4 regions of the Nitratireductor sp. ATLC21 genome follow, and region 3 is predicted to be linked to each of the others. Evidence: predicted binding sites of a transcription regulator. Region 3 holds the regulator's gene; each other region holds the start of a gene.

Evidence for each region. The regulator PhoB, encoded in region 3, activates phosphate uptake and scavenging genes when phosphate is short. The targets are predictions, from matches to a motif close to TGTCATNNANCTGTCAT.
Region 1: the regulator PhoB is predicted to act here: its motif matches at 6,165-6,181, upstream of AC2CHD_RS04615 (BtaA family protein).
Region 2: the regulator PhoB is predicted to act here: its motif matches at 2,992-3,008, upstream of phnC (phosphonate ABC transporter ATP-binding protein).
Region 4: the regulator PhoB is predicted to act here: its motif matches at 3,041-3,057, upstream of phnF (phosphonate metabolism transcriptional regulator PhnF).

Annotation. Positions count from the first base shown of each region.
Region 1 covers NZ_JBXUOU010000001.1:938,757-946,302, forward strand. Annotated here, with positions in the region: gene AC2CHD_RS04595 (TRAP transporter large permease) at 1-676, opposite strand, end outside; gene AC2CHD_RS04600 (TRAP transporter small permease) at 676-1,227, opposite strand; gene AC2CHD_RS04605 (TRAP transporter substrate-binding protein) at 1,327-2,298, opposite strand; gene AC2CHD_RS04610 (hydantoinase B/oxoprolinase family protein) at 2,459-6,085, shown strand; gene AC2CHD_RS04615 (BtaA family protein) at 6,215-7,459, shown strand; gene AC2CHD_RS04620 (class I SAM-dependent methyltransferase) at 7,462-7,546, shown strand, end outside.
Region 2 covers NZ_JBXUOU010000002.1:289,196-296,741, forward strand. Annotated here, with positions in the region: gene phnE (phosphonate ABC transporter, permease protein PhnE) at 1-12, opposite strand, end outside; gene phnE (phosphonate ABC transporter, permease protein PhnE) at 15-983, opposite strand; gene phnD (phosphonate ABC transporter substrate-binding protein) at 1,051-1,959, opposite strand; gene phnC (phosphonate ABC transporter ATP-binding protein) at 2,047-2,889, opposite strand; gene AC2CHD_RS09075 (GFA family protein) at 3,101-3,508, shown strand; gene AC2CHD_RS09080 (NAD(P)H-dependent flavin oxidoreductase) at 3,521-4,477, opposite strand; gene AC2CHD_RS09085 (aminotransferase class I/II-fold pyridoxal phosphate-dependent enzyme) at 4,579-5,721, opposite strand; gene AC2CHD_RS09090 (hypothetical protein) at 5,951-6,949, shown strand; gene AC2CHD_RS09095 (cisplatin damage response ATP-dependent DNA ligase) at 6,956-7,546, opposite strand, start outside.
Region 3 covers NZ_JBXUOU010000003.1:601,626-609,171, reverse strand. Annotated here, with positions in the region: gene AC2CHD_RS17445 (AI-2E family transporter) at 1-648, shown strand, start outside; gene AC2CHD_RS17440 (Crp/Fnr family transcriptional regulator) at 578-1,327, opposite strand; gene AC2CHD_RS17435 (response regulator) at 1,468-1,866, shown strand; gene AC2CHD_RS17430 (sigma-70 family RNA polymerase sigma factor) at 1,863-2,414, opposite strand; gene AC2CHD_RS17425 (NepR family anti-sigma factor) at 2,420-2,623, opposite strand; gene AC2CHD_RS17420 (response regulator) at 2,826-3,620, shown strand; gene AC2CHD_RS17415 (DUF1328 domain-containing protein) at 3,748-3,915, shown strand; gene AC2CHD_RS17410 (hypothetical protein) at 4,006-4,332, shown strand; gene phoB (phosphate regulon transcriptional regulator PhoB) at 4,383-5,069, opposite strand; gene phoU (phosphate signaling complex protein PhoU) at 5,107-5,817, opposite strand; gene pstB (phosphate ABC transporter ATP-binding protein PstB) at 5,840-6,655, opposite strand; gene pstA (phosphate ABC transporter permease PstA) at 6,670-7,546, opposite strand, start outside.
Region 4 covers NZ_JBXUOU010000002.1:301,958-309,503, reverse strand. Annotated here, with positions in the region: gene AC2CHD_RS09165 (ABC transporter permease) at 1-854, opposite strand, end outside; gene AC2CHD_RS09160 (ABC transporter substrate-binding protein) at 903-2,129, opposite strand; gene phnF (phosphonate metabolism transcriptional regulator PhnF) at 2,253-3,008, opposite strand; gene phnG (phosphonate C-P lyase system protein PhnG) at 3,141-3,608, shown strand; gene phnH (phosphonate C-P lyase system protein PhnH) at 3,605-4,216, shown strand; gene AC2CHD_RS09140 (carbon-phosphorus lyase complex subunit) at 4,220-5,335, shown strand; gene AC2CHD_RS09135 (alpha-D-ribose 1-methylphosphonate 5-phosphate C-P-lyase PhnJ) at 5,332-6,219, shown strand; gene phnK (phosphonate C-P lyase system protein PhnK) at 6,407-7,183, shown strand; gene phnL (phosphonate C-P lyase system protein PhnL) at 7,186-7,546, shown strand, end outside.

The DNA.
Region 1 (7,546 bases), on a different contig from region 3:
GAAAAAGGCGACGGGTCTGCCAAATGCGCTGAAGATAGGGCACACGTGCATCGGCTTCGGGCATGCGCCTGCGATTGATCAGAGACCAGACTGCCGTATAGCCCATGAAGAGCGCTGCGAGCATCAGGCCGGGAATAACCCCGGCGATGAAAAGTCGCGCGATCGACTGCTCGGTGGCCGCACCGTAGACGATCAGAATGATCGAGGGAGGAATAAGCAGGCCGAGCGTGCCTGAACCAGCGAGCGAGCCGATGGCCATGCGCTCGTCGTAGCCACGCTTTCTGAGTTCCGGGAGAGACATGCGCCCAATGGTGGCCGTGGTGGCGGCGGACGAACCCGACACAGCGGCGAAAATGGCACAGCCAAGAATGTTGACGTGCAGAAGCCGTCCCGGCAGACGCCGCATCCACGGCGCCAGCCCGGCGAACATGTCTTCTGCGAGCCGCGTGCGAAAGAGAATCTCCCCCATCCAGATAAACATCGGGAGAGCGGCAAGGTCCCAGGAGTTGATGGAACCCCATACTGTGGTGGCCATCACCGCGCCGGGCGGCACCGGCACCATGAAGAAGATGGCGGCAAGACCGGCAATCATGAGCGCCAACGCGACCCACAGTCCTGCCGCCAGCAAAACGAGGAGCAGGCCGCCGAGTGTGAGAGAAATGGTCAGAAGATCCATCACACCTCCTCCGCTGCGCCATCTTCATTTGCCAGATAGGATGGAGGCCTCCCGGCGAGAGCCGCAAAGAGGTCGTCCAGAAGGGCAAGGGTGAAAACACCAACCCCGAGCGCCATGACCGCCTGTGGGATCCAGAGCGGAACGGCGATAATGCCATAGGACAACTCGTTGAAACGGTAGCTGTCGAAGGCGAGCTTTGACGCATAGTAAAAGAAGAATCCCGACAGCGCGGCACCTATGACAAGCACGAATACCTCGGCCATTTGCCGCATCCTGTCGGGCATGGCTGTCAATGCCAAGGTCACGCGAATCTGCGCACCGCCGCGAAGCGAGCCGGCGAGCGCCATGAACGAGGCTCCCACCAGCAGAAAGCCAGCGATCTCAGCCAGCGACGGAACAAGAAATCCGAAGGGTGGCAGACCGAAAAGGCCCATCACAGTGTCGATGACACGTCCGAGCACTTGCGCAAACACCATAAGAGCGATCACGCCGAGAGCAGCCATGGCCAGCCATTCGGCCGCGCCATAGAGCCCGTTTAATGTCTTTCTCATTGTCGTCGTCTCCGCTCCGACGGTCAGATTGCGGTTGCACGCGGCAACGCGTCTACAGGCAACGAAATGTTCCGTCGCCTGCAGCGCCTGTCAAAGCGATCAGTTCTTGTAGGCGTCCAGAACGGCCTTGCCTTCGTCGCCGGCCTTTTCGGCCCATTCCGCCGACATCTCAGCACCGATCGCTGCCAGCCCTTCCTTGAGCTCAGCGCTGGGCGCCGTCACGGTGATGCCGTTGTCTTTCAGGATCTGCGTCTTCTCCATCGTTTCCTTGACGGAAGCCTCCCAGCCACGGGTCTCCGCGGTAGCGGCCGCCTCGAGCACAGCTGCCTGCTGATCCTCCGACAGGGCGCCGAATGCTGCCTTGTTCACGAAGACCATATTGCGCGGCAGCCACGCCTGCGCATCGGAGTAGTGAGAGAGGAAATCCCAGACCTTGGAGTTTGCACCTGTCGACGGTGAGGTGATCATGGCTTCAACACGCCCCGTGGCAAAGGCTGTGGGCAGATCGGGCACCTCGACCTGTGTGGGCAATGCCCCGGCAAGCTGGGCGAGCCGTTCGGTCGCCGCATTGTAGGCACGCATCTTCAGGCCCTTGAGGTCGTCAACCGAGGAAATTTCCTTTTTGGTGTAGATGCCCTGCGGCGGCCAGGGCACAGAGAAAAGCAGCTGCAATCCCTGCTCCTCAAGCTTGGCCGCAAGCTGCTCTTTCGACGCATCATAAAGCTTCTTCGCATCATCATAGCTGGTTGCCAGGAAGGGGATGGAATCCACTTCGTAGATCGGATCTTCGTTGGAAAGGCGCGAGCCGAGGATCTCACCGATCTGGGCGAGCCCCTGACGCACGGAATTCTTGATGTCCGGATGCTTAAAGAGTGAACCGTTTGAATGAACGGTGATTTCGAGCCCGCCATTGGTGGCGGTTTTCACATCGTCGGCAAACTGAACGATGTTCTGAGTGTGGAAATTGGTGTCGCCATAAGGCACCGGCATATCCCACTTGGTCTGCGCCGATGCGGATGTGGCAAAGCCGAGCGCAGCTGCGGCCAAAGCGAACTTGACGGAATGATGCATGTTTGATCTCCCATTTCTATAATGCAACGGAGGCGTTCCCTCACCTTCTTCGCTGCGACTTAGGCAGCGTGGCACATCCAGATAATATGTCAATAAATTATTGACGTTTTATCCGAGACATGGTTCTCCTTCCGGCAAGGATAATGCGAAGGAACCGATGATGACAGCAGGCAAATGGGATTTTTGGATCGACCGCGGCGGCACGTTCACCGACGTTATCGGCCGCGCCCCCGATGGCGGGCTCTTTGCCCGCAAGCTGCTTTCTGAAAATCCGGAAGCCTATGCCGACGCCGGTATTCAGGGTATTCGCGATCACCTCGGCGTCAAAAAGGGCGAGCCCATGCCCTCGCATCTGATCGGCGACGTGAAGATGGGCACAACGGTGGCCACCAATGCGCTTCTGGAGCGCAAGGGCGACCGCGTGGTGCTTCTCATCACCAAAGGCTTTCGCGACGCGCTGAAGATCGCCTACCAGGCGCGGCCCGACATCTTCGCCAAGGAGATCATTCTTCCCGAACAGCTCTATGAGCGCGTGATCGAGGTGCCGGAGCGCCGACGCGTGGACGGCACGGTGGAAACGGAACTCGACCTTGGAGCCGTGAAGGGCGAGATCGAGGCGGCCAAGGCCGACGGCATCGATGCGGTGGCCATCGTCTTCATGCATGCGTGGAAATATCCCGAGCATGAGAAAGCCGCTGCAAGCCTTTGCCGCGATTCCGGTTTCTCGCAGGTCTCTGTCAGCCACGAGACCTCACCACTCATCAAGCTGGTTGGGCGCGGCGACACGACGGTGGTGGATGCCTATCTGTCGCCGATCCTGTCACGCTATGTGAGCCGCGTGGCGGCAGAACTGGGCGTCGATGAGAACGGCCAGGGCCCCAGCCTCAAATTCATGATGTCGTCGGGCGGTCTGACCGCAGCCGACAAGTTTCAGGGCAAGGATGCGATCCTCTCCGGTCCTGCCGGCGGCGTGGTCGGCATGGTGGAGACCGCGCGGCTTGCCGGCTTCGACAAGGTGATCGGCTTCGACATGGGCGGCACCTCGACGGATGTCGCCCATTATGACGGAGAATATGAACGCGCCTTCGACACGGAAGTGGCGGGCGTGCGCATTCGCGCGCCGATGATGCGCATACACACCGTGGCCGCCGGCGGTGGCTCGGTGCTGCATTTCGAGGACAACCGGCTCAAGGTCGGTCCGGATTCGGCTGGCGCCAATCCCGGCCCCGCCTGCTACCGCCGTGGCGGGCCACTCGCCGTAACCGATGCCAATGTGATGCTCGGAAAATTGCAGCCCGACTTCTTCCCGGCCATTTTCGGCCCCGAGCAGAACGAGCCGCTCGATGTGGACGCCGTGCGCGCGCGTTTCACCGCGCTTGCCGAAAAGCTCGGCGACGGACGCCCGGCGGAAGCCGTGGCGGAAGGTTTTGTCACCATTGCCGTGGAAAACATGGCCAATGCGGTGAAGAAGATTTCCGTACAGCGCGGCTATGACGTCACGGGCTACCTGCTGAACTGCTTCGGTGGCGCGGGCGGCCAGCATGCCTGTCTCGTGGCCGACGCGCTTGGCATGGAAGCCGTGCTCATCCATCCGATGTCGGGCCTGCTTTCAGCCTATGGCATCGGGCTTGCGACCGTCTTTGCCTCGCGCCAGCAGGCGCTGATGCAGCCATTCTCAAAAAGCGCGCTGGAGGCCATCGACGCGCTTTCGGCGTCGCTGCGCGAAGAAGTGCGCGCCGAACTTGCCGATCAGGGCATCACCGGCGACAAGGTGGTCTGGGCCACAAAGCTGGAAATCCGCTACGAGGGCACCGATACGACGTTGCCCATTGCCTTCGACGGCACGCTTGAGACTGCCAAAGCCGCCTTCGAGGCGGCGCACAAGGCGCAGTTCGGCTTCGTCTATGACGACAAGCCGATGGTGGTGGAAGCCGTCAGCGTCGAGGGACTGGACGCCGGCGACGGACGACCGGTGGAGCAGGAGCAGGCGACCACCGAAACGATGCCACAGCCCGGCGAAACGCGTCCCATCTTCTGCGATGGCGCATGGCATGATGCCGGTATCTTCCGGCGTGAAGCCCTGTCGCGCGGTGCAAAAATCAACGGGCCTGCCCTCATCATCGAGGCCAACCAGACGGTTGTCGTGGAGCCCGGCTGGCAGGCCGAGATTACTGCACTCGATCATATCCTCATGCGGCGCGTGGAGAAAAAGGCCCGCATGGCAGCCCTTGGCACAGAAGCCGACCCGGTGATGCTGGAGGTCTTCAACAACCTGTTCATGTCGATCGCCGAACAGATGGGCGTGACGCTGCAGAACACCGCTTATTCGGTGAACATCAAGGAGCGGCTCGATTTCTCCTGCGCGGTCTTCGACCAGAATGGCGCGCTGGTGGCCAACGCCCCGCACATGCCGGTGCATCTGGGCTCCATGGACCGTTCGGTGGAAACAATCATCCGGCTGAACAAGGGCAATATCCGCCCCGGCGACGTGTTCGCGCTGAACGCGCCTTACAATGGCGGCACGCATCTGCCCGACATCACGGTGGTCACGCCCGTGTTTGATGATCGCGGCGAAACCATCCTGTTCTACACCGCCTCGCGCGGCCACCATGCCGATGTCGGCGGCACCGCCCCCGGCTCCATGACACCGCTGGCGACCACGGTGGACGAGGAAGGCGTTCTGTTCGACAATTTAAAGCTCGTCGATGGCGGCCGCTTCCGCGAACAGGACCTGCACACGCTTCTCACCGACCACCCCTACCCCGCACGCAATCCGCACCAGAACATCGCCGATCTGAAGGCGCAAATCGCCGCCAATGAAAAGGGTGTGGCGGAACTGCGCAAGATGATCGACCAGTTCGGTCTGGACGTGGTGCAGGCCTATATGGGCCATGTGCAGGACAATGCGGCAGAAGCCGTGCGCCGCGTGCTCGAACGCCTGCCGGATGCGTCGGAATATGAATATCCGACTGATACCGGCCAGGTGATCAAGGTGAAGATCACCGTCGACCGCGAGAAGCGCGAGGCGACCGTCGATTTCACCGGCACATCGGATGTTCAAAAGAACAATTTCAACGCGCCCGAACCTGTGACCCGCGCGGCGGTGCTTTATGCCTTCCGCGTGATGGTGGAAGGGCAGATCCCGATGAATGCGGGCTGCCTGCGGCCAATCAACATCGTGATCCCGGAAGGCTGCATGCTGCGCCCCTCCTATCCGGCGGCTGTCGTGGCCGGCAATGTGGAGACGTCCCAGCACGTGACCAATGCGCTGTTCGGCGCGATGAAGGCAATCGCCAACAGCCAGGGCACGATGAACAATCTGACCTTCGGCAACGAAGAATATCAGTATTACGAAACCATCTGCTCGGGTGCTCCAGCAGGGCGCATGAATGACGGACGCGGCTTTGACGGCGCGTCGGGCGTGCATGTCCACATGACCAATTCACGCCTGACGGACCCGGAAATCCTTGAACTGCGCTTCCCGGTTCTGCTCGAGGACTTCCACATCCGCGGAGGCTCGGGCGGCAAGGGCAAGTGGAATGCGGGCGACGGCACGCGCCGCACCATTCGCTTCCTCGAAACCATGGAATGCGCCATTCTCTCCTCTCACCGCACCCTGCCGCCACGCGGCGTAGAGGGCGGCGGAGACGGAGAAATGGGCAAGACCGAGGTGCGCCGCCGTGATGGCCACGTCGAAACGCTCAAGGGCTGCGACCAGACAGTCATCGAGGCCGGTGAAGCGGTGATCGTGACCACGCCCACCGCCGGTGGGTTCGGAAAGGCGTAAAGCGCTCGGCACTGCGGGCGGGGAATATTCCCCGCCTTTAACAGCCCCGTCACACTCGGTCATTCAGCGTTCACGCGCCTGTCATGGAAGCGCAGTAGCCCCTCAATAAAAGATTGAGGGGAGAGACCCATGACAGATCTTTCAGCCGGCACCGGCCTTTCCACCCGCCGCCATCTCGGCAAGGCGGTCTACCAGAACAGGGCCACCACGCGCGCCGGCCTTTCCGAACGCCTCTTCGCCCTTCTTTTCTCGGGCCTCGTCTATCCGCAGATCTGGGAAGACCCGGACGTGGACATGGCCGCGATGGAACTCGATGAGAGCCATCGCATCGTCACCATCGCGTCGGGCGGCTGCAATGTGCTGGCCTATCTCACCCGCCAGCCGGCAAAGATCGACGCCGTGGACCTGAACGCCGCGCATGTAGCGCTCAACCGGCTGAAGCTCGCAGCCTTCAAGACATTGCCAAACCATGGCGACCTCCTCCGGTTTTTCGGCGCCACCAACCAGCGCTCCAACAAACAGGCCTATGAGCGTTTCATCGCGCCCGCACTCGATGCCCAGTCACGCCGGCATTGGGAGAAACGTGGACCGCTCGGGCGCCGCCGGATCGATGCATTCAGCAAGAATTTCTATCGCAAAGGCCTGCTCGGCCTCTTCATCGCCACGGGCCACACGGTCGCAAAACTTTATGGCGTGAACCCTGCCGACATCATGAAATCACGTTCTATGCGCGACCAGCGCCTTTTCTTCGATGAGCAATTGCGGCCCCTCTTCGAGCGGAAATTGGTCCGCTGGGCGACGTCACGCAAAGCCTCCCTGTTCGGCCTGGGTATTCCGCCCGCACAGTACGATTCACTCATCACCGCCGGCAACGGCAGCATGGCAGACGTGCTCTCGAGCCGCCTTGAAAAACTCGCCTGCCATTTTCCGCTCAAGGAAAACTATTTCGCCTGGCAGGCTTTTGCACGCCACTACCCCGCACAGGACGAGGCCGCCCTGCCCGCCTATCTGGAACGCCGAAACTTCGAGACAATCCGCGCAGCAGCAGACAACGTGACCGTGCATCACGCAAACCTGATGGATGTGCTGGGTAAAAAGCCGGCACAGAGCGTGGACCGCTATGTGTTGCTCGACGCCCAGGACTGGATGAACGATGATCAGCTCAACGCGCTGTGGAGCGAGATAACCCGCACGGCAGCGCCCGGCGCCCGCGTCATTTTCCGCACAGCCGCAGCACCGAGCCTGCTGCCGGGCCGCGTACACGACCACATTCTGAACCAGTGGCACTATGAGAAAATCCGCTCGCGCGAACTTTCAGCCAATGATCGCTCGGCGATCTATGGCGGCTTCCACCTCTATGTGAAGGCGGCCTGAGAATGGCCATGCCGCAGGCCGCAGGCCACGCCAGCCTGATGGACGGCGTCTATCGCCGCCAGCGCCATATCTATGATCTGACGCGCA
Region 2 (7,546 bases), on a different contig from region 3:
GGTTTCGGTCATGGTCAGCCTCCCCGGCCGAATTCGAATGCCTGCCTGCCGACGATGCGCCCGCGTAGCCAGGCCGAAAGCTGGTCAACCGCGACGATGGTGCAGAACAGGAGAAGGATGATGGCGAGCGTCTTGGCCTCATGCGTGCGGCTGATCGACAGGCGCAGCGCCTCGCCGATACCGCCACCACCGACCGCGCCGATGATGGTGGAGGCACGGACATTGATCTCGAAACGCAGAAGCGCGTAGCTCAGGAAGTTGGGCATGACCTGCGGCACGATGGCGAACCAGACACGCTCGGTCCAGTTCGCACCGGCAGCGCGCAGGCCCTCCTCGGCTTTCATGTCGGCGTTCTCGACCACTTCGAAGAACATCTTGCCGAGCGCACCGACCGTGTGGATCGACACGGCAATGATGGCAGGCACGGCACCGATGGTCAGCACGGCCAGAAAAAAGCCGGCGATGACGATCTCGGGAAAAGCGCGGAGCAGCTCCATGAAACGGCGCACGAAGAAGCGCAGCCAGCGCCGCGTCGTCAGGTTCGATGCTGCCAGAAAGCAAAGGACGAAGCCAAAGCCGAACCCGATCAGCGTGGAAACCAGCGCGATGTTGATGGTTTCCAGCATCTTGTAGAAATATTCGGGCAGATAGAACGTCTCGGTGAGATAGATCCGTCCATCGTGATAATTGTATTTCAGGCTGCCATCGTCATAGGGCGAGGGCAGGTCGAAAAGGGCGCGCCAGATTTCCCAGCCATCGCGCGGCATCATCTGTCCCACGAAGTCGAACAGATAGGGCAGTCGGTCGAAGAACTTGCCGGCGTTCGATTCATTGGCAAACCAGAGCGAACCGCTCATGGCGAGAACCATGAACACGATGCCGCCAATGGTGTAGAGCCGGCGGCGTCCGGCCAGTTCGCGCCAGTGGCGCTCCACGGCCTGGCCGGCTTCGGAAAGAAGCGGGGAATGGGTCGTTGCTGTCATGTCTGGCACGCCTGTGCGACAACGCCGCCGGCACGGACCGGCGGCGTGTCAGATTGCGGGGAAGGGATCAGGAACCGATCTTGGAGCGACGGGCGTCGATGATCGGCTCGTAGAATGCCGGCGTCACTTCGGTGTAGCCCTTGTAGTCGCCGCCCTGGATGGCTGCGAAGCACTCCGGATCGGCTTCCGGCATTTCCATCATGAAGGTCTTGAACTTGTTCTTCATGTCGGCGTCCATGGAGGTGCGAACCACGACCGGACCGTTCGGGATCAGCGGGGACTTCCAGAGCTCAACCAGATCGTCCATGTCGAGAATGCCCTTCTCGACCATCTTGTGCAGGTTGCCGGAAGTGTAACCGTCGGAGAACTCGCCAACGCCCGAAGCCCAGGTCGTGCCGGCGTCGAACGTGCCTTTCACCACTTCGAGAACGAGGTTCTCGTGGCCGCCGCCAAAGCCGGTCTCGCCGAAAAATTCTTCGATGGATGTCCCGACGGCCTTGGGCAGCGTGACGGCGGGTACGAGGTAGCCGGAGGTGGAATCCGGGTCGGCGAAGCCGAGCTTCTTGCCCTTCATGTCTTCCAGCGACTGGATGCCGGAATCCTTGCGGGCGACCATGACCGAATGATAGCCAGTGGAGCCGTCTGTCTGGACCGTGGTCAGGATCGGCTCAACGGCTTTGGGATCTTCCAGATAGACCTTTGCATAGCCCGAAGCGCCGAGCTCGGCATAGTCGAGCGTGCCGCCGAGCAGGCCCTGGATCACGCCGTCATAATCGGCGGCGGGAAAAAGCGAGACTTTTTCGACACCCAGAACCTCGGGAAGCTTGTCGACCATGCAGGAGAAATTGCGCAGGCGGTCGGCTTCGTTTTCGCCGCCGAGAATGCCGATGCGGAACTCCTTCAGGTCTTCGGCCTGTGCGCCGCCGACCATCATTGCGGTGAGCGCTACGGCGCCCATAAGAGCTTTTTTGAACATGACGTCTCTCCATTTGGGTGCCGGCTTTTCCCGCCGGCGGGTTTTCAGGCAGAGCGGCCCGTTACGCGGGCCAGGCGATCCCGTGGGTCAGACGGCGGCGAGCGCCGGAGCCGCCTGACCGGTCGATTTCCTTGCCGGCTGTGGAGCCGGGACATTGATGCTGGTGGAGGTGATGGCTTCGGAAAGCTCCGCGCCTTCCTCGCCGCCATAAATGGTGCGCACCGCTTCGCTTGTCAGCGCCTGGGGCGGGCCGTCGAACACGACAGCGCCCTTGGCCATGCCGACGATGCGGTTGCAATAGGCGCGCGCCGTGTCGAGCGTGTGCAGGTTGGTGATGACGGTGATGCCTTCGCGGGCGTTGATGTCGGCCAGCGAGTCCATCACCACCTTGGCGTTGAGCGGATCGAGCGAGGCGATCGGCTCGTCGGCGAGGATCACCTTCGGTTCCTGCATGAGAGCACGGGCGATCGCCACACGTTGCTGCTGACCGCCAGAAAGGGTGCCGGCGCGCTGCAGCGCCGTCTGCGCGATGTCGAGGCGCTCGAGCGCGGCAATGGCGCGGATGCGTTCCTCGCGGGTGAACATGTTCATCAGGTTGAGAACGGTGGAACGATGATTGAGGCGCCCGAGCAGGACGTTGGTCAGCACGTCGAGACGCGGCACCAGGTTGAACTGCTGGAAGATCATCGCGCAGTCGCGTTGCCAGCGGCGCAGCTCCGCGCCTTTAAGAGCCGATACCTCTTTGCCCTGAAATGAGATCGTCCCTTCGGACGGATCGATCAGCCGGTTGATCATGCGCAAAAGCGTCGACTTGCCTGCGCCCGAGCGGCCAATGATGCCGACCATCTGGCCCTGTTCGATTTCCAGTTCCACATCGCGCACGGCCGTGTTCTGTCCGAAGCGTCGGGTGACCTGTCGAATTTCAAGCATTTGCTTATCCCGTTAAGCGCCGTATTGCGGCTCTCCCGCAGGCTTTTCGCCCTTGTCGCTCATTCGCCTAATGGGTGTGGATGAAACCTGCATGTCGCTTGGATGACGGTTTCTTGACAGTCCACAGTGCTGCCGCGCGCAGGGTTGCGTCGTGGCAATGGGGTCTTCTTCCTGGATATGTTAAGAGGCATCATCTTTAGGGAGATGATTGATGGGCACAACGCATTCCGGCACCTGCCTCTGTGGCGCGGTGAGATTTGAAATCTCAGGCTCGTTCGAGCGCTTTTATCTCTGCCATTGTTCGCGCTGCCGCAAGGGATCAGGCTCAGCCCATGCTGCGAACCTTTTTTCGAGCGCGGCGGAGATCACCTGGCTTTCTGGGGAAGAGAATATAGCGAGCTACCGGGTGCCGGGGGCGCGGCACCGGAGGAGCTTCTGCCGGTCCTGTGGCTCTGCTCTGCCGAGATCGGAAGCAGGCGGGGCGATGGTCATCGTTCCGGCTGGATGTCTTGATACACCTGTTTCCATGCAGCCGACCGCACATATCTGCATGTCCAGTCGTGCGGATTGGGATGACGGGCTGAACGAAGTCCCCCGGCTGGATGGCCTGCCGGGATGAAGCGCGGCGGGGTTACCGCGCGCCGCAGATCCGATCCTTCGCTTCGGCATATTCTGCCGCCAGGCGGTCCACCAGAGCGCCAGCGCTGGTGATCTCGCTCACCGCCCCAATGCCCTGTCCGCTTCCCCAGATGTCGCGCCAGGCCTTTGCGTCAGCGCTTGCGAAATTCATCTTGGAGGGGTCGGCTTCCGGGAGATTGTCGGGGTCCATGCCGGCCTTGACGATGGAGCCCTTCAAGTAGTTGCCGTGTACGCCGGTGAAGAGGTTTGAATAGACGATGTCGGCAGCACGCGAGGAGACAATCATCTCCTTGTAATCCTCGGTTGCACGCGCCTCCTGTGTGGCGATGAAGGGTGAACCGATATAGGCAAGGTCCGCGCCCATCGCCTCGGCCGCCAGCACCGCGCCGCCATTGGCGATGGCACCTGACAGAAGCAGCGGCCCATCGAACCACTGCCGGATTTCCTGTACGAGAGCGAAGGGCGAAAGCGTGCCCGCATGTCCGCCAGCCCCCGCTGCCACCGCAATGAGCCCGTCTGCGCCCTTTTCGATCGCTTTTCGTGCATGGCGATCGTGAATGATGTCGTGCAGCACGATGCCGCCATAGGAATGAACGGCCTGGTTCACCTCTTCGACGGCGCCGAGCGAGGTGATGACGATGGGCACCTTATGGTCGACGCAGACCCTCAGATCATGCTCCAGCCGATCATTGGAGCGATGGACGATCTGGTTGACGGCAAAAGGAGCAGCGGGGCGGTCCGGGTTTTTCGCATCATGCGCGGCCAGCTCCTCTTTGATCTGCGATATCCATTCGTCAAGCTGCTCCTTGGGGCGCGCATTGAGTGCTGGAAAGGAGCCCACAATCCCGGCTTTGCATTGTGCGGTCACCAGAGGCGGATGCGAGATGATGAACAAGGGCGCGCCGACGACGGGCAAACGCAAAGTGTCGAAAACAGCCGGAAGCGCCATGTTAATTCCCTTCAATTGACGTATTCGTAAACGTCAAAACTTTTACAGCATCTTGGTCCCGGTTGAAAACCTCCATCGCCACATTTTGCGCGCTTCTTGTCTCAACCGGGTTTAATGTCGTTGTGCCGCCGCCCGAGAAAGTCTCGCATCGCGGCAAGCCCGGCATCAATCCCCTTGCGCCCAAAGCCGATGCGGAAGCGCCCTGCTGGGCTTTCCATCAGCTCCGAGTGGTAGACGGAGGCGGGCAGCAACAGCACGCCTGCCTGTTCCACGAGATCGTGGCAGAACTGTTCGACCCCATCCCGTCCATTATATCGGGGATAGGCAACACAACCGCCATCCGGGCGCTTCCAGTCGAAGAGATCCGGGTATTCGGCAAAGAATGCGTCCATTTTCTCAAGGTTCTCCGCGATCAGCGAGCGGTTCCGCGTAAGAATGCGGTCGCGCACTGAAAGCGCCATCACCGCCAGCCGCTCGCTCGGGGCAGAGTTGCAGATGGACAGGTAATGCTTGTAGCGCTCCAGCTTCTGCAAAAGCGCCGTGTCACGGCTGGCGATCCAGCCGATACGCAGGCCCGGCAGGCCATAGGCCTTGGACATGACGTTGAGGGAAACGCCCTTCTCATAGGCTTCCGCTGCCTGAGGAAGGCGTTTTTTGTCATCGCTTTCGAGCAGGCGGTAGACCTCATCACTGAAAAGGTAGAGATCGTGCTCGCGGCAAAGCGCCACGAGGGCTGCGAAATCCTCCTGCGGCATCAGGGCGCCGGTCGGATTGTTGGGCAGGTTGACCGATATCAGCTTCGTGTTGGGACGGATCGCGGCACGCACCGCATCGAGATCGAGCCGCCAGTTGTCGTTCTCCAGAAGCGGAACGCCGGTCACCGCGCACAGCCCCAGCGGCACGGTTTCTGCAGCCTGGTAGTTTGGAACAGAAACGATGGCGTGATCCTCGGGTGAGAGCATTACACGCATGGCCGCATAAATGCCTTCCTCGGCGCCGGCGAAGCAGAGAATGTCACGTGCGGAAAGGCCGTCATAAGTAGCGGCAATGGCCTCGCGCAGGTCCGGCGCGCCCCAGGTTTCCGTGTAGCCGAGCCACAGCCTGTCGAGCTCTTCGCGTGCGGAAGGCCCGGCCATCTGTGTCAGCTCACCGAGCGTCATGCTTTCCATGTCGGAGGCGGTCATGTGATGCCGGGCATTGAACTCCCAGCGGGAAAAGTGAACCTCAAGCGCGAAATCCCGCATTCTGAACTCCTCGGGCATGGTTAGGGTGGAGAAAAACCAGGCTCGACCTCATCAGGGCGGAATAGCCTATTGTTCACACCTTGTTATGACCGTTGATTGCATACTCACCAACGGTTAACCATGTGACAAAGACAGGCAAAGAGGGCAGCCAGCCTTGGACGCGATAGAAAATGCGATAAGAAAGGCGTTCGAAAAGGGCGACGCTAGCAAACGGCCCTTTCGTGAAAAGGTGTATCGTTCTGCCTTTGCAGCGCTGGAGCGCACGCTTGAAGCACGCGACGATCTTTCTGAAGAGGCAAAAACTGCCAGGCGCGAGAACCTGAAAACAACGATCACCGAGATCGAGACAGAGTTCGTTCCTGCCGCCCCACAAGCCAGGGATCCGCAGGTTTCAAAGTCTGCGCCGCGAGAGCGGCAGGCTCCCTCGCCGCAAGTCGAGCCTGAGGCGCGCAGCGCCCCACGCCCCAGAGAAAAAAGCGAGGCGTTCGCTCCACAGATTGACCCGCGAGATCGCAGCGGCGTGTCGGATGATCCTTCTTCTGAAGAGGCGAAACGACGCATTCGTGCGGCCCTGCCAAGGCCGCGGCGCTCTTATGCCATGCTCTTTCTGATCGCGACTGTGGTGGCGTTTCTCGGCTTGGGGCTCTGGTGGACCATGTCCAGTGGCATTCTGATGTCCAGCGATGAGCGGGACACCAGTGTGCGCAACCCGCCGCTTGCCCTGGAGGAAGACAATTATTCTGCGGACGAGGAAACAACAGCCTCCGGGTCGCGAGGAAGCCGCGCGGAGGGCGAATGGATCACCATTTTCGACCCAACCGATCCCACCACCGTTTCTGCCCCGGATGGCGGGAACATAGACGTAATGCGCAATGACGATCAGGTTTTTCTGAAGGTCAGCACCTCCGGCGGGGCAGGCATTTCCTTTGATGTAGGGCGCGGCGTTCTGGAGACGCTCGCCGGACGCAACGCCATTTTCAGCATCGAGGCCAGAGCGCAGGACGGGGAGGAGACACAGCTTTCGCTCTCCTGCAACTTTGGCGCCCTTGGCGATTGCGGTCGCACCCGCTACGTGGTCGGGCCAACGCGTTCGGACTATCTCTTCGAGGTCGAATTGCCCAATCAATCGCCCAGCAGCGGCGGAACGATCACCATTGTTCCGGATGCCACCGGCCAAGGTCATGCGCTCGACGTCTTCTCCATCCGTGCGGCCATTGCGACGCAATGAGAGGTGCTAATCTTCGAGCATGGAGGTCAGGGCTTCAAGCCGGTCCGCTTCGGCTGCCGGCTTGTCCCAGCGCAGGCGGGAAATGCGTGGAAAGCGCATCGCCACACCTGATTTGTGTCGCGTTGAGCGATTGAGCCCCTCAAACGCGACTTCGAGAACAAGACCGTGATCGCGCTCGGCGCGGACTGATCGGACGGGGCCGAAACGCTCGATCGTGTTGTCACGCACATATTTGTCGATCTGCTTCAGTTCCTCATCGGTAAAACCGAAATAGGCCTTACCGACAGGGACGAGCTCGGGCGCGTCTTCGGGCCCGGTCCATACACCGAATGTGTAATCGGAGTAATAGCTCGACCGCTTGCCGTGACCACGTTGCGCATAAAGCAGCACTGCATCGATGATGAACGGATCACGCTTCCATTTAAACCATGGGCCTTTGGGGCGGCCGGGAACATAGGACGAAGCGCGCCGCTTCAACATCACCCCTTCAATCACGGGATGCGGTGGAGCACGTCGTTTGGCGTCCAGTTCTTCCCAGTTTGTGAAATCGACGAGCGGGGACAGATCGAAACGATCCTGCGACAGCCCCGATATCCG
Region 3 (7,546 bases):
ACACGGCACGAGACGCGAGCGGCGATATTGCGCCTCTGCTTCAATCGTCGTTTGCGTTGGCGGGTCGCGCACATCTTCCGGGATGTTGAAAACGCGGTCTCGGATTACCTGTTGTCGATCACGATCATCAATATTGGACTGGGCATCGCTGTCAGCATCGCATTGTGGCTGCTTGGCGTTCCCTCCCCCGCGCTCTGGGGAGCAATGGCGACATTGCTCAATTTCGTGATTTACATCGGCCCCGCCGTCATGGCCTGCGTTCTGCTGGCTGTCGGCCTTGGCACTTTCGACACGTTGACAGCGAGTTTTCTTCCGCCTCTTACCTATTTGGGACTCAATGCTATCGAGGCGCAGTTCGTCACTCCCACCGTGATCGGCCGCCGGATGACGCTTAACCCGTTCATTGTTTTCCTTGCCATTGCGTTCTGGCTTTGGATGTGGGGCCCGATTGGCGGCTTCATCGCCATCCCCGCGTTGCTGACGCTTTACGCGATAGCCGGCAACATCATTCCGGGAATTGAGCCTCCTGCACCTGCCAAACCGCACGTGTCAAAGCGGTCCATCCACCCAAAACCGCCTATAGAAAAGGCCGCTTCGCCACTTTCTCGGCCGTCCAGTCCGCCAGTTCGGCCAAGGCCTCCGGATTGAGTATCCGGCAGCCGCCATCCTCCCACTTCAAAAGACCCCGCTCGGCGAGACGGGCAATGGTTTTGTTGGTGTGAACAAGAGAGAGGCCGAGCGTGTCAGCCACATGCTGCTGCGTGAGCGACACCGTGCCGTTCCTGGTCAGACCGCTTTGCCGGCTTCGTTCCAGGATGAACATCAAAAGATAGGCTACTTTTTCCAACGCGGTACGACGACCAACCGTAAGAAGGTTATCGTCGAGCATGCATTCCTCACGCGAGGCGATCCAGGTGATATCGTAGGCCAGCTCAGGAAACTCCCGGTAGAGGGAAAAAAGCTCGGCTTTTTCAAACACGCACAAAACCATGTTTGAGAGCGCCTCGACCGAGTGCTTCATCTCGCCCAGCAGGCTGCCCTGCAAACCCACAAGATCGCCGGGCATTACGTAATTGACGATTTGCCGGCGGCCATCTTCAAGCAGTTTGTATCGAAATCCCCATCCGGAAAGAACGGTGTAAAGGTGCGGGTTATGTGCGCCCTCGACCAATACAGTCGCGCCCTTTTTGACAGCCAGGTCACCTTTTTTGAAGCGACCGATAAACTCGAGCTCACATGCATCAAAATCACGAAAAAGCTCGCGTTTCCTCAAGGGGCATTTTTCACACGGTAGACTGGCGTGAGCGCGTTCTTGTTCTTTTGTCACAGCTTGCCTCGATCCGCGGATCCGGAAGCATGTCCGCCGATCCCTTCGGCTTATTTGGTACCATGTCTTTTTTTAATGACAAGTCAGTCAACTAATGAGATTTCAGGAGAAAATTTCTCTGGTTTCGGAAGGATGCCCATTTGAAAAAAACCCTCGACGGGGCTCGTGTACTTCTGGTCGAAGATGAAGCCCTGATTGCCATGAGCATCGAAGAGCTCTGCAAGGAACATGGCGCAGAGGACGTCGTAACCGTAACCTCATTCAACGCGCTAAATCCCGACGTTCTCGAGACCGGGCGAATTTCGACCGCAATCCTCGACATCAAAATTTCCGACAACTGGACAAACGAATTCGCCCACCTTCTACAAAGCCGGCGAATTCCCTTTATTTTTGCCACGGGCTACGCCGCCAACCATCAGGTCTTTGAGCCCTTTAACGGCATTACCATTATTGAAAAACCGTACAAGGACAGCGACCTGATCCAAGCTTTGGCGCAGGCGATTGGCTCTTCGAATGAAAATGGTTCCCGCTCGGATTAAGCGGTGAAGACAGAATTCGTTATCTGGGCGGAAATTGCATCCGGACCGAAGTCGTTCTCGCCGGTGATGCCCAGAATCTCTTGTAGACGCGTACGCGCTCGGCTGACCCGGCTCTTTATGGTGCCGACAGCACAATCGCAGATTTCTGCTGCCTCTTCATAGGAAAAGCCCGAGGCACCAATCAGGATGATCGCCTCACGCTGATCTTCTGGCAGTTGCTCCAGCGCCCGGCGAAAGTCTTTGAGATCGACAGAGCCTTCCTGAGCTGGATGTACGGACAGACGCCCGGTGATGGCCCCGTCACTGTCTTCCACCTCCCGCTTGCGCTTTCGCATTTGGGAATAGAACTCATTACGCAGAATCGTAAAGAGCCATGCCTTCAGGTTGGTGCCCGGCTGGTAGCTCGCCTGCTTGTCCCACGCTTTGACAAGCGCCTCCTGTACCAAGTCATCGGCTCGGTCAGCGTTCTTTGAAAGTGAGACTGCAAACGCACGCAAACTCGGTACGGTGGCGAGAAGATCATCACGAAAGCCAGGATATACACTCATCGACATCAATCCTTGTTCCCGGCGGTCTCAGTGCTCTTCTGTTCCAGTTGGTTGAGAAGATCACTGAAGCGGTCCGGAATGTCTTCCGTTATCAAATCGTCGTAATACTGCCTGAGCTTGCGCCCGATCTCGGAATTTGCACCGAGAGGATCGCTGTCCTTTCCGCGCTTCTCCTGGCCCCTATGGGTATTGGGTTTGCCGTAATTCATGCCCTATCTTCGTCCATATAATCTTGTCTCCCAATGAAGCGGGCACATCGATATCGCCCGCGCCACCACTCTTCCATACGAAACAGAACGCCACCGAGCAGAAATCGTTCCCTGCTTATGGAACATTTTCGCACAACAGGCGTTTTGACCTCATAAATATGCATTATTCCCATTGCCACATTACGAGGGAGACCTGAAATCCATGACCTTGTCAGCGCGTATCGCACCGCACCTTCCATATCTGCGGCGCTTTTCCAGAGCCGTCTCCGGCTCCCAGACGAGCGGTGACGCCCTGGTGGCCGCGGCGCTTGAAGCGCTGATTGCCGACACAAGCATTTTCCCCGAAGCGTCAACGGACAAAATCGCGCTCTTCAGGCTTTTCACATCGCTCTTTGAAACGCTCGATGTGCGCATCCCCGAAAGTGCCCCGACATCCGCTTGGGAGGAACGCGCTTCGAGAAACTTGTCGTCACTTGCACCCCGCCCACGCCAGGCGTTCCTTCTGGTGGCTGTCGAAAACTTCCGTCCGGAGGAAGCGGCGGAAATTCTGGAAACCGACATGAATGGCATCAATGCGATGCTGCACGAGGCCAGCGAGGAAATCTCCCGTCAGGTGGCCACCGACATCCTCATCATCGAGGATGAGCCCTTGATCGCCATGGATATCGAGGAGATGGTCGAAAGCCTCGGTCATCGCGTCGTCGGCAACGCCCGCACCCACAAGCAGGCTGTCGAGATGTTTGCCAAAACCCAGCCCAAAATGGTGCTGGCAGACATTCAGCTTGCAGATGGAAGCTCGGGCCTTGATGCGGTGAACGAGATTCTTGAAGGGGCGACAGTCCCTGTGATCTTCATCACAGCCTTCCCGGAGCGTTTGCTGACTGGCGAGCGCCCGGAGCCGACTTTCCTTGTGACGAAGCCTTTCAGCCCGGAGATGGTCAAAGCGCTGATCAGCCAGGCGCTTTTCTTCGATCACCAGGCTCGCGCGGCGGCCTGAGGCAGCGCAACACCTTTCTGATGAAAAAGGTCGCCTTCGGGCGGCCTTTTTGTTTGCCGGTTTTCTTTCTCCGGGAACCAATCTCCGTGGATAGCGTTTAACTGCCATAACTAAACGGAGAGACAGAATGCTTTACTGGGCACTTATATTCCTCGTCGTCGCTCTTATCGCCGGCGCCCTTGGTTTTGGCGGTATTGCAGGCGCTTCCGCAGGGATCGCACAGATCCTGTTCTACATCTTTCTCGCCCTTCTCGTGATTTCTCTGGTCATGGGACTGATTAGAGGGCGCGGTTAAACGAGTACATCTGACGTAAACGAATGCGGCATCCGACGATGCGGACCATCCATGGCTTCCGCGTCGGGCAGACAGTGAAAGGAGAACGCCATGGAACATATCGCTGCGCTTCTTCTGGTTGTCGGCTGCTCCGGCAACATGGCTGAATGCCGCGAACTTCCCGCCCCCGCTCCGATTTACGAAACCTTTGAGGAGTGCGAGGCCGAGAAGCCCATTTCCCTGCGCGAGCTTGAAGGTGAGGCGCCACGGGTGATGGCAACGTGCGTCTTTGTGGATCCTGCACTCGTCTACGATGACGCTGTGCTGGAGTGGGACATCACCAAAGACGGGAAGCTGACGGCCTCTCTGGAACCGGTCAACAGCTTCGCAGTCGCTCACAATGAGCATGCGCGTCAGAAGAACATTTTCACCGAGTAATCAGACAACAGCTTCAGCAAAAACCCCGGCCAAGTGCCGGGGTTTTTGTCTCAGGCTTCTCGAATGGCGTAGCCTGCACCGCGAATGGTGCGGATCACATCGGGAAGCCGCCCCTGGTTCACGGCCTTGCGCAACCGGCCCACATGGACATCCACGGTGCGCTCGTCGATGTAAATCGTCTCACCCCATACATTGTCGAGCAGCTGGCTGCGCGAAAAGACCCGCCCCGGATGCTGCATCATGAATTCCAGCAAGCGAAACTCTGTCGGCCCCAGACGGATCTCATTCTTGCGCCGGTAAACGCGATGCGATTCGCGGTCGAGCACAATATCGCCCACAGACAGCACCGTTGAGAGAACCTCAGGCTTGGCTCTGCGCAGGAGCGCCCGCACACGCGCGACGAATTCCGGCGTCGAAAACGGCTTGACCAGATAGTCGTCGGCACCGGTGGAAAGACCGCGAACGCGGTCGCTTTCCTCACCGCGCGCGGTGAGCATGATAATGGGAAGACGCTCGGTTTCAGGACGCATGCGCAGCCGGCGGCACAGTTCGATGCCTGATACGGCCGGAACCATCCAGTCCAGAACGAGCAGATCCGGGACATTCTCCTGCAACCGCACCTCGGCTTCATCGCCGCGCGAGATCATCTCTACCTGATACCCTTCCGCCTCCAGATTGTATTTCAACAGGACGCAGAGCGGTTCGTCGTCTTCAACGACCATGACCTTGGGGGCAATCATGGAAGGCATTCTCCTAAAGCATTGCTACGGCCGTTCAGGCATCCGTATCGACCGTCATCTGTGTTTCATCAAGCTTCGGCCGCTGGACCGGAAGCTGCTCCCCCGTCACCACATAATAGGCATTCTCGGCGATATTCGTCACATGATCGCCAATGCGTTCCAGATTTTTCGCGCAGAAGAGAAGATGCGTGCACGAGGTGATGTTGCGCGGATCTTCCATCATATAAGTCAGCAATTCCCGGAACACCGACGTATACTGAATGTCGATTTTCTCGTCGTCGTCGCGTAACTGGATCAAGGCATCGGCATCGCGCTTCACGTAATGCTCGACCACAGCATTAACCTGCTGCAGCACCAGGCCTGCCATGGCATCTATGGAATGCGCTAGTGTTCGCGGTGTAGCGCTCTGGCCCACCGCGCTGACGCGCTTGGCAATGTTCTTCGCAAGATCACCGATACGCTCCAGGTCGGCTGCCATGCGAATGGCACCCACAACGCTGCGCAGATCCTGTGCCATCGGCTGGCGCTTGGCGATCAGTGTGATGGCGCGTTCGTCGAGATCGCGCTGCTTGGCGTCCATGATCGTGTCATCGGAGATAACGCGCTGCGCCAGCGCGGTATCGGAATGAAGAAGGGCATTGGTGGAGGCGCGGGTCATCGCACCGGAGAGATCGCCCATATCGCGAATGAGGCGGTCGATCTCACCGAGTTCCTCATCGAAGGAGCTGACTGTGTGCTCGCCCATGATCTGGTTCCTTATCTGTGCGTCAACCGAAGCGACCGGTGATGTAATCCTGGGTCCGCTTGTCATCCGGATTGGTGAACATCTTGTCCGTCGGACCTTCCTCGACAAGGTTGCCCAGATGGAACATGGCCGTGCGCTGCGAAACGCGCGCCGCCTGCTGCATGGAGTGCGTAACGATGACGATCGTGTAGTTCTCGCGCAGTTCGTCGATCAGCTCCTCCACCTTGGCGGTGGCGATGGGATCAAGAGCCGAGCACGGCTCATCCATGAGGATCACCTCGGGCGAAACCGCGATGGCGCGCGCAATGCATAAACGCTGCTGCTGGCCGCCGGAGAGACCTGTGCCGGGCTCATGCAAACGGTCTTTCACCTCGTTGAAGAGGCCGGCCTTCTGCAGGCTGGACTCGACGATTTCATCGAACTCATTCTTTTTGGAAGCCAGGCCATGGATGCGCGGCCCATAAGCGATGTTCTCATAGATCGACTTGGGAAATGGGTTAGGCTTCTGGAAAACCATGCCAACACGGGCACGCAGCTCCACCACATCGATCTTAGGATCATAGATGTCTTGATCATCAAGCGTGATCTTGCCTTCGATCCGGCAGATATCGATCGTGTCATTCATGCGGTTGAGACAACGCAGAAACGTGGACTTTCCACAGCCCGAAGGGCCGATAAGCGCCGTCACCTGGTTTTCCAGAACATCCAGATTCACATCGAAAAGCGCTTGCTTCTCGCCGTAGAAGACACGCACATTCTCACCGCGCATCTTGAGAGGTTTTGGCTTCTGGCTCGCATCCAGTGCTTCTTCGACAGCAGCATCAGTGAGCATATTCATGTCCTTCCACTCCGTTACCAGCGACGCTCGACGCGCCGCCGCAGAATTATGGCGGTGATGTTCATCACGGCGAGGAACAGCAGCAATACGATGATAGCGCCCGAGGTACGCTCGACAAAGGCGCGTTCGGCTTCGTTCGCCCACATATAGATCTGTACCGGCAGCGCCGTAGCAGGATCGAGCGGCGTGGTGGGGTAGTCGGCCACGAAAGCCACCATGCCGATCAGAAGCAGCGGGGCCGTTTCGCCGAGTGCCTGGGCCAGGCCGATGATCGTGCCCGTCAGAATGCCGGGCGCAGCCAGCGGCAGCACATGGTGAAACACCGTCTGTGTGCGCGAGGCACCAAGGCCGAGAGCTGCCGAGCGGATCGAGGGCGGTACGGCGCGCAGCGCTGCACGCGTCGCAATTATGATCGTCGGCAATGTCATCAGCGTCAGCACCAGACCGCCCACAAGAGACGCAGAGCGCGGCAGATGCATGAAGTTGATGAACACGGCGAGACCGAGGAGACCGAAGACGATGGACGGCACGGCCGCCAGATTGTTGATGTTGACCTCGATCAGATCGGTCAGCTTGTTCTGCGGCGCGAACTCCTCAAGATAAATCGAGGCGGCAACGCCGATCGGCAGCGCCAGAAGGAGCACGATCAACATCATGTAGAGCGAGCCCACGATGGCCACCCCCATACCTGCCGTTTCAGGCCGGCTCGAGGCACCGCGGGTGAAAAGCCCTGTATTGAAGCGCTGTTCCAGAACGCCGTCTGCTTCCATGACGCGCATCCATTCGAGCTGCTGGTCGGAGACCTTGCGGCGGCTTTCCTCCACCTCGAGATTGACCTGCCCCTTGAGAGCGGAATCAACGTCTCCGCTCGCCAGGACCCAGACATTCTGT
Region 4 (7,546 bases), on a different contig from region 3:
AGACGCTCGCGCAGGAGCGCGCCAAGTTTCTCCACGCCGATCCAGATGGCGATTGCCAACGCCGTGACGCCCAGTTGCAGAATGGCGCCTGCCGAGGCCAGAAAACGCATGGAGAGGTCCGGGTCGTTCATCCAGGTGACGAGCCGCACCGCGAGCGGCGCCGGTGTTGTGGGGCCCAAAATGGCGGCGACATCCACCACCGATGTGGCGAATGCTATGACGGCGAAGACGGGGAGACGTATCTGCCGATAGATGGAGGGCCATAGGCCGAAGGCGAAGCCGGAGATGCGTCCGTATCCCATTGATGCGATCAAAGCCCGCATGCGCTTCGGCTTGACCTGCGGCAGTGCTGCCAACGTGACGAGCAGCAGGAACGGAATTTCTTTCACGATCAGTCCTGCCATCATGGAAAGACCAAGCGGGTCGTGCACGATCAGGAGGTCGGGTGGACGCTCCCAACCGGTCAGCTCCGGCGAGAGAACGCGCGCGATCAAGCCGGACGGCGCGATGAGGAAAGCCAGCGCGAATGCGGTGGCCGCGTGCGGCACGGACAGGAGCGGTGACAAGAGATGCTGTATGCGCGCAAACATGCGTGTGCCGCCCCATGCGGCCGTGAAAAGCATCACGGTCACAAGTGAAAACGCGGCTGTGACGAGCCCGGTCGCAAGGCTCATAAGCGCCGACATGAGGATGGCAGGCTCTGCGAACAACCTTCGAAACGGCTCGAGATCAAACGACGTTCCGCCCAGGGCAGGCAGATAGCCGAAGGCCGGCAGCAACGTACCGGCCAGGCCGAACACCACCGGAACCGTCAGGAGCCCTATGGCGAGAATGGGACCGAGGTGCATCAGCATGGGCCCCAGGACCTCAGCTGCGACCGTGGCACCCGCGCAGCGAACAGGCTAATTGCCAACTCCATAGCGGCGCTTCCACTCGGTTTCGATGCGCTCCATCCAGCTTGGGTGTGGCTCATCCAGCGCCGGGCCAAGTTCTTCAGGCCGCAATGTCGCAACACCGAGATCGATGGCATCGAAGCGGGCACGGTCTTCCGGTGGCAGCTTGTGGATTGCCAGCACCGTCGGATCACCCCAGACAGCGGGGTCCTGCTTGCGGGCCTGGGCATGTGGTGACAACAGGAAATTGGCTGTGACCAGCGCACCTGCCTTGGCCGGCGCATTGTAAGGAATGGTCAGAAAATGCGTGTTGGAAAGCGTACCGCCGGGAAAGGTAAAGGAGCGCACCGTGTCCGGCAGTTCGCCGTTGGCGATGGCGTTTGAAGCTTCAGCCGGGTTGAAAGCGAAAATGATGTCGAGTTCGGAATCGGCGAGAAGCTGCTTCATCGCCGGGTAATTCTGTGGATAGGCACGGCCTGAACGCCACATGACAGGGTTGAGCTCGTCCAGATAGTCGAACAGAGAACTGGTCACCTGGTCGAATGTTTCTTCATCGACCGGCTTCTGGAGCATTTCGGGATTTTCGACAGTTTCGGCAAGCACCTGTTTCAAAAACGAAGTGCCAACGAAGTCCGGCGGCTGCGGGTAGGAAAAACGTCCCGGATTTTCCTTTGCCCATTTCAACAGACTGTCCGCGTCCTGCGGCAGGTCGCTCACCTCGACGCGGGCTGAATCATAGAAAAAGACGAGCTTCGCCATGCCCCACGGGCTTTCCAGTCCCTCGACAGGAACGGTGAAGTCGGTGCGGATGGTCGGCTTGTTTTCGACATCGACAAAGGCCCAGTTGGGCAGCTTCTCCGCCCAGCCAGGAGACAGGATCAGCCCCTGCCGTTTCATGGCGGCGAAATTCTCGCCATTGATCCAGATGAGATCGACCGTCCCACTCTCATCGCGCCCGGCGGCTTTTTCCGCCACCACGGTGGCCACCGCGCTTGCGGTGTCCTCAAGCTTCACGTGTTTGAGCGTGACGCCGTAGCGTTCCTTCAGTTCCGCACCGGCCCACTCGATATAGGCATTGATGTTCTGCGACCCTCCCCAGGCGTTGAAATAGACTGTTTCGCCGCGTGCATCTGCGAGAACGGAAGCCCAGTCGTCAGGACTGGGGTCGCCCTGACCAGCGCTTGCTGAAATGGCACCGAGCGCCAGAATGGCCGTCGAAAAAACAAGTGACCTCACGCAAATCCCCTGACTCGCCCAGAATTGAAATCTTGACGATAGAGCACGTGGGGTCTTTGCAAATCAACGCAAACCATCTCGCGCTACGGTCACTTCACGGTGAGCGTCAGGTGAAACGAGGTATCAGCCGCCAGCCTCTGTCCCCGCTGCAGGGATGTGCAATTCAATCCGGTCGGCGGCGAAACGGGTCTCGGAATACTGCACGGGAGAGCCCTCGGTATCGACATTGATGGCGATGGTGACGAGGACGATTGCACCGGGCGAGAGCTTCAGGTCCTTCAGGTCACCGGTGTCGGCGTGCCGCGCCGTCACGGTCGTGCTCTGACGAAGATAATCGGCAAGCCCCAGTTTCCTGAACGACGCGGTGATCGAGCGCGTGCCCTCAAATGCCTCCGCCATGCCGGAAAACCGGTGCGCATCAAACCAGCTTCTGGCCCGGGAGACCGGCCGCCCGTCAGCATGCGAGCGTGTTTCAAGCCGGATAACGGGCGAGCCAGGAGCAAGCTTCAAAGCGCGCGCGACATCAATCGGTGCCGCTTCCACCGCATGATCGAGCAGGTCGGCCGCCAGCCCGCGCGACTGGCCGGCCAATCCCTCGGAGAAGCGCGTTCGATTGCGGATGGGATAGGCAAGCCGCTTTCGCCCCTCCACGAAGGTGCCTCGCCCCTGCTCGGCTCTTAGAACGCCCTCCTGCACCAGAGCTGCAATGGCGGTGCGCACCGTGTGCCGATTGACACCAAAGCGTTCGGCCAAAGCCATCTCGGGGGGCATACGCCCCTCGCTGCCAAGCGTCCCTTGGCTGATCTCGCGCCGCATACGGTCGGCAATCTGCCGCCAGAGTGCGACACCGCTGCGTCGTTCGATTATCGCTTCGGCCATCTGCACCGCTTTTCTACCTGCTTCGCCCGCATTGTCATCAACACGTCATGGACACTCGATAGGCAGGAGTCATAATATGTTTGATTGTCTAGAACAATAGACAAATTTAGTGATGACAAGATTGGATCCATCATGGTCTCACGACAGGAACGACAAGCCCTTACCGAGCAACGCCGCGAAGCCATGGCAATATTGGCAATGGCCGGCGGATCTGAGCTGCTTGCGCTTTGGAAAGAAGCCGGGCTTCCCGAGGACGCCAAGACGCTTCGCGGCCCGGAAACCGGGCTCGTGACTGTGCGCGGGCGCATGGGAGGGGGCGGGGCGCCGTTCAATTTCGGCGAAGCCACCGTCACACGCGCCACCGTCAAGCTGCCCACAGGAGAGGTTGGGCACGCCTATGCACTCGGCCGGGAGAAAATGAAGGTGCGGGTCGCCGCACTTATCGATGCTCTGAGGCAAAAGCCGGATTTTCACGAGCAGATCGAAGAAAAGATTCTCGCACCCTTGCGTGCGCGCCAGACCGAGGCCGACGCCCAGCGACGCGCTGAAACGGCTGCCACCAAGGTCGACTTCTTCACCATGGTTCGGGGAGAGGACTGATGCTTGATTCCATCGCCATCGAAGGCGGCTTCCAGAAGCCGGTGTTTGACGCACAGACCGTTTTTCGCGCGATCATGCAGGCCATGGCAGAGCCGGGCACGATCCACCGGGGAATGGCGCTCGCCAATCCACCCGCCCCGCTGACGCCGGAGGCAGCCGCTGTCGCCCTGGCGCTTTGCGACCAGGACACGCCGGTCTGGCTCGATTCATCGCTTGCCGCAGAGGACGCCGTTCATGCATGGCTCGCATTCCACACCGGCGCGCCGCTTGCGAACACGCCGGCGGATGCGCATTTCGTCTTTTCCGCCGATCCGGAACACCTGATCGGGCTCGAGAATTTTGCTCAGGGCTCGCAGGAATATCCCGACCGCTCCGCCACGCTCGTTCTTCAGGTGAGCGACCTTTCGGGCGGTGAGGGCCTGGTTCTCGCCGGGCCCGGCATCGAGAGCGAGGCGCGGCTCGCACCCCATCCCCTGCCGCGCCATTTCATCCGCCAATGGGCACAAAACCATGCCCGGTTTCCCCGTGGCGTCGACCTGATACTGGTCAGCCGTGAGGGCCTTGCAGCCCTGCCCCGCTCCACCCGCATCACCAGCCAGGAGGCCTGAGCCATGTATGTAGCCGTCAAGGGCGGCGAAGCCGCCATCCAGAACGCGCACCGGCTTCTGGCCGACCGCCGGCGCGGTGACCGCAATCTTCCCTCGATCACGCTCGAACAGATCGCCAGCCAACTTTCGCTCGCCGTCGACCGTGTCATGTCCGAAGGCTCGCTTTACGACACGGGCCTTGCAGCACTCGCGGTCAAACAGGCGCGCGGCGACATGATCGAAGCGATCTTCCTTCTGCGCGCCTATCGCACGACCCTGCCGCGCTTCGGCTATACGCGCCCCGTCGATACGGCAGCCATGCTGGTGGAGCGGCGCGTCTCCGCCACCTACAAGGATCTGCCCGGCGGGCAGCTTCTCGGCCCCACCTTCGATTACACGCATCGCCTGCTTGACCCGGAACTGGCCGAAGACGCCGAACCGGCAACACCCGAGGCGCGCAGCGAAGCCGAAGAAGCCATGCCGCGCGTGTCCGACATTCTCGCCAATGAAGGCCTGATCGAGGAAGACGGCTCCCTGCCGGAAGACCGCGAACCCGGCGACATCACCCGCGAGCCGCCGGAATTCCCCATGGAGCGCGACCAGCGCCTCCAGGCGCTTTCACGCGGCGATGAGGGTTTCCTTCTGGCGCTCGGTTATTCCACCCAGCGCGGCTATGGCCGCAACCACCCCTTCGCCGGCGAGATCCGCATCGGCGAGGTGGAGGTGGAGATCGATGTGCCGGAACTCGACTTCCCGCTCACGCTTGGCCGCATCCGCGTCACCGAGTGCCAGATGGTCAACCAGTTCAAGGGGTCGAAGAAGGTGCCGCCGCAGTTCACCCGAGGCTACGGGCTGGTGTTCGGCCAGTCGGAGCGCAAGGCCATGGCCATGTCGCTGTGCGACCGGGCGCTACGCGCGGGCGAACTGGACGAAGACATCACCGCACCGGCGCAGGACGAGGAGTTCGTCATTTCGCACTGTGACAACGTGCAGGCGACCGGCTTCGTCGAGCACCTGAAGCTGCCGCACTATGTCGACTTCCAGGCCGAGCTCGGTCTGGTCCGCCAGATGCGCCGCGAATACGAGGAGCGCCGCGAGGGCGCAGCCGCAGACACCGAGCGCCGGGAGGCCGCCGAATGAACGCCCACACCGACAACATCGCCCAGTACAATTTCGCCTATCTGGACGAGCAGACGAAGCGCATGATCCGCCGCGCGATCCTCAAGGCCATCGCCATTCCCGGCTATCAGGTTCCCTTCGCCAGCCGCGAAATGCCAATGCCCTATGGCTGGGGCACCGGCGGCGTGCAGGTGACAGCATCGATCATCGGCATGGACGATGTGCTCAAGGTCATCGACCAGGGTGCGGACGACACCACCAATGCCGTCTCCATCCGCGCCTTCTTTCAGAAGGTCGCCAATGTTGCCGTGACCACGCACACGAGCGATGCAACCATCATCCAGACGCGCCATCGCATTCCAGAAGAACCTTTGAAATCAGGGCAGGTGCTCGTCTACCAGGTGCCGATTCCCGAGCCGCTGCGCTTTCTCGAACCGCGCGAGACCGAAACGCGCAAGATGCACGCGCTTGAGGAATACGGCCTCATGCATGTGAAGCTCTACGAGGACATCGCCCAGCACGGCCACATCGCCACCACCTTCGCCTACCCGGTCAAGGTCGAGGGGCGTTACGTGATGGACCCCTCGCCGACGCCGAAATTCGACAATCCGAAAATGCACATGTCGAAGGCGCTCCAGCTTTTCGGCGCAGGGCGCGAGAAGCGCATCTACGCCGTTCCGCCCTACACGCGGGTCGAAAGTCTCGACTTCGAGGATCATCCATTTGAGATCCAGGCCTTCGATGAGCCCTGCGCACTGTGTGGCGGCACGAATGTCTATCTCGACGAAGTGGTTCTGGATGACCGCGGCGGTCGCATGTTCGTCTGCTCCGACACCGACAATTGCGAGGCGCGCCGCGCCGAGGGCCATCGCGGACATCTGTGCGGCGAAGAGGCTGCGGCATGAGAACCGACAGCGCATCGATGACAGCGCCGCGCAACGCCCCTCACCCTCTCCCCGCCAGCGGGGAGAGGCGGGCCTTGATGTTGGCGCCTGGATCGCAGCCATCCTCCTTCTCCCCGCTCGCGGGGAGAAGGTGCCGGCAGGCGGATGAGGGGCTGCGCAAACTTCTGAAAATTCGCGGAGAAATCCAATGACCGACGAACCGCTGCTTCGCGTTCGCTCCATCTCGAAATTCTACGGCAACCGCATCGGCTGCAACGACATCTCCTTCGACCTGTGGCCGGGCGAGGTTCTGGCTGTGGTGGGCGAGTCCGGCTCGGGCAAGACCACCCTCCTGAACTGCCTCTCGACACGCCTCCTGCCGACCTCCGGCACCGTGTCCTACCGCATGCGCGACGGGGCCTTCCACGATCTCTACCGCATGAGCGAAGCCGAACGCCGCTTCCTGATGCGCACCGACTGGGGTTTCGTTCACCAGAATCCTGCGGACGGGCTGCGCATGACGGTCTCCGCCGGCGCGAATGTCGGCGAGCGGCTGATGGCCGTGGGCCAGCGCCACTATGGCGACATCCGCGCCACCGCCACCGACTGGCTCGGCCGCGTTGAGATCTCCAGCGACCGCATCGATGACCAGCCCCGCGCCTTTTCCGGCGGCATGCGCCAGCGCCTGCAGATCGCCCGCAACCTCGTCACCGGCCCGCGCCTCGTCTTCATGGATGAGCCGACCGGCGGTCTTGACGTGTCGGTGCAGGCCCGCCTGCTCGATCTCCTGCGCGGCCTCGTTCACGAACTGGGCCTCTCCGCCATTGTCGTCACCCACGACCTTGCGGTCGCCCGCCTTCTCTCCCACCGCATGATCGTCATGAAGGACGGTCATGTGGTCGAAAGCGGCCTGACCGACCGGGTGCTCGATGATCCGCAGGCGCCCTACACCCAGCTTCTCGTTTCCTCCATTTTGCAGGTGTGACCATGGCAACACCCCTCGTCGTCTCCGAAGTCTGCAAGAGCTTCACCATGCATCTCCAGGGCGGCATTCGCCTGCCCGTGGTGGCCGATGCCTCCTTCTCGCTCTCCGCCGGCGAATGCGCCGTGCTTGGCGGCCCCTCGGGCGCTGGCAAGAGCTCCATCCTCAAGATGATCTATGGCAGCTACGCCATCGACAACGGCCAGGTGATCGTCACCCATGATGGCAATCTGGTGAACCTCGCCACCGCCGATCCGCGCACCGTCATCGCCATCCGCCGCGACACGATCGGCTATGTCAGCCAGTTCCTGCGCGCCGTGCCGCGCGTTTCCGCCCGCGACGTGGTGGCCGAGCCGCTGATTGCGC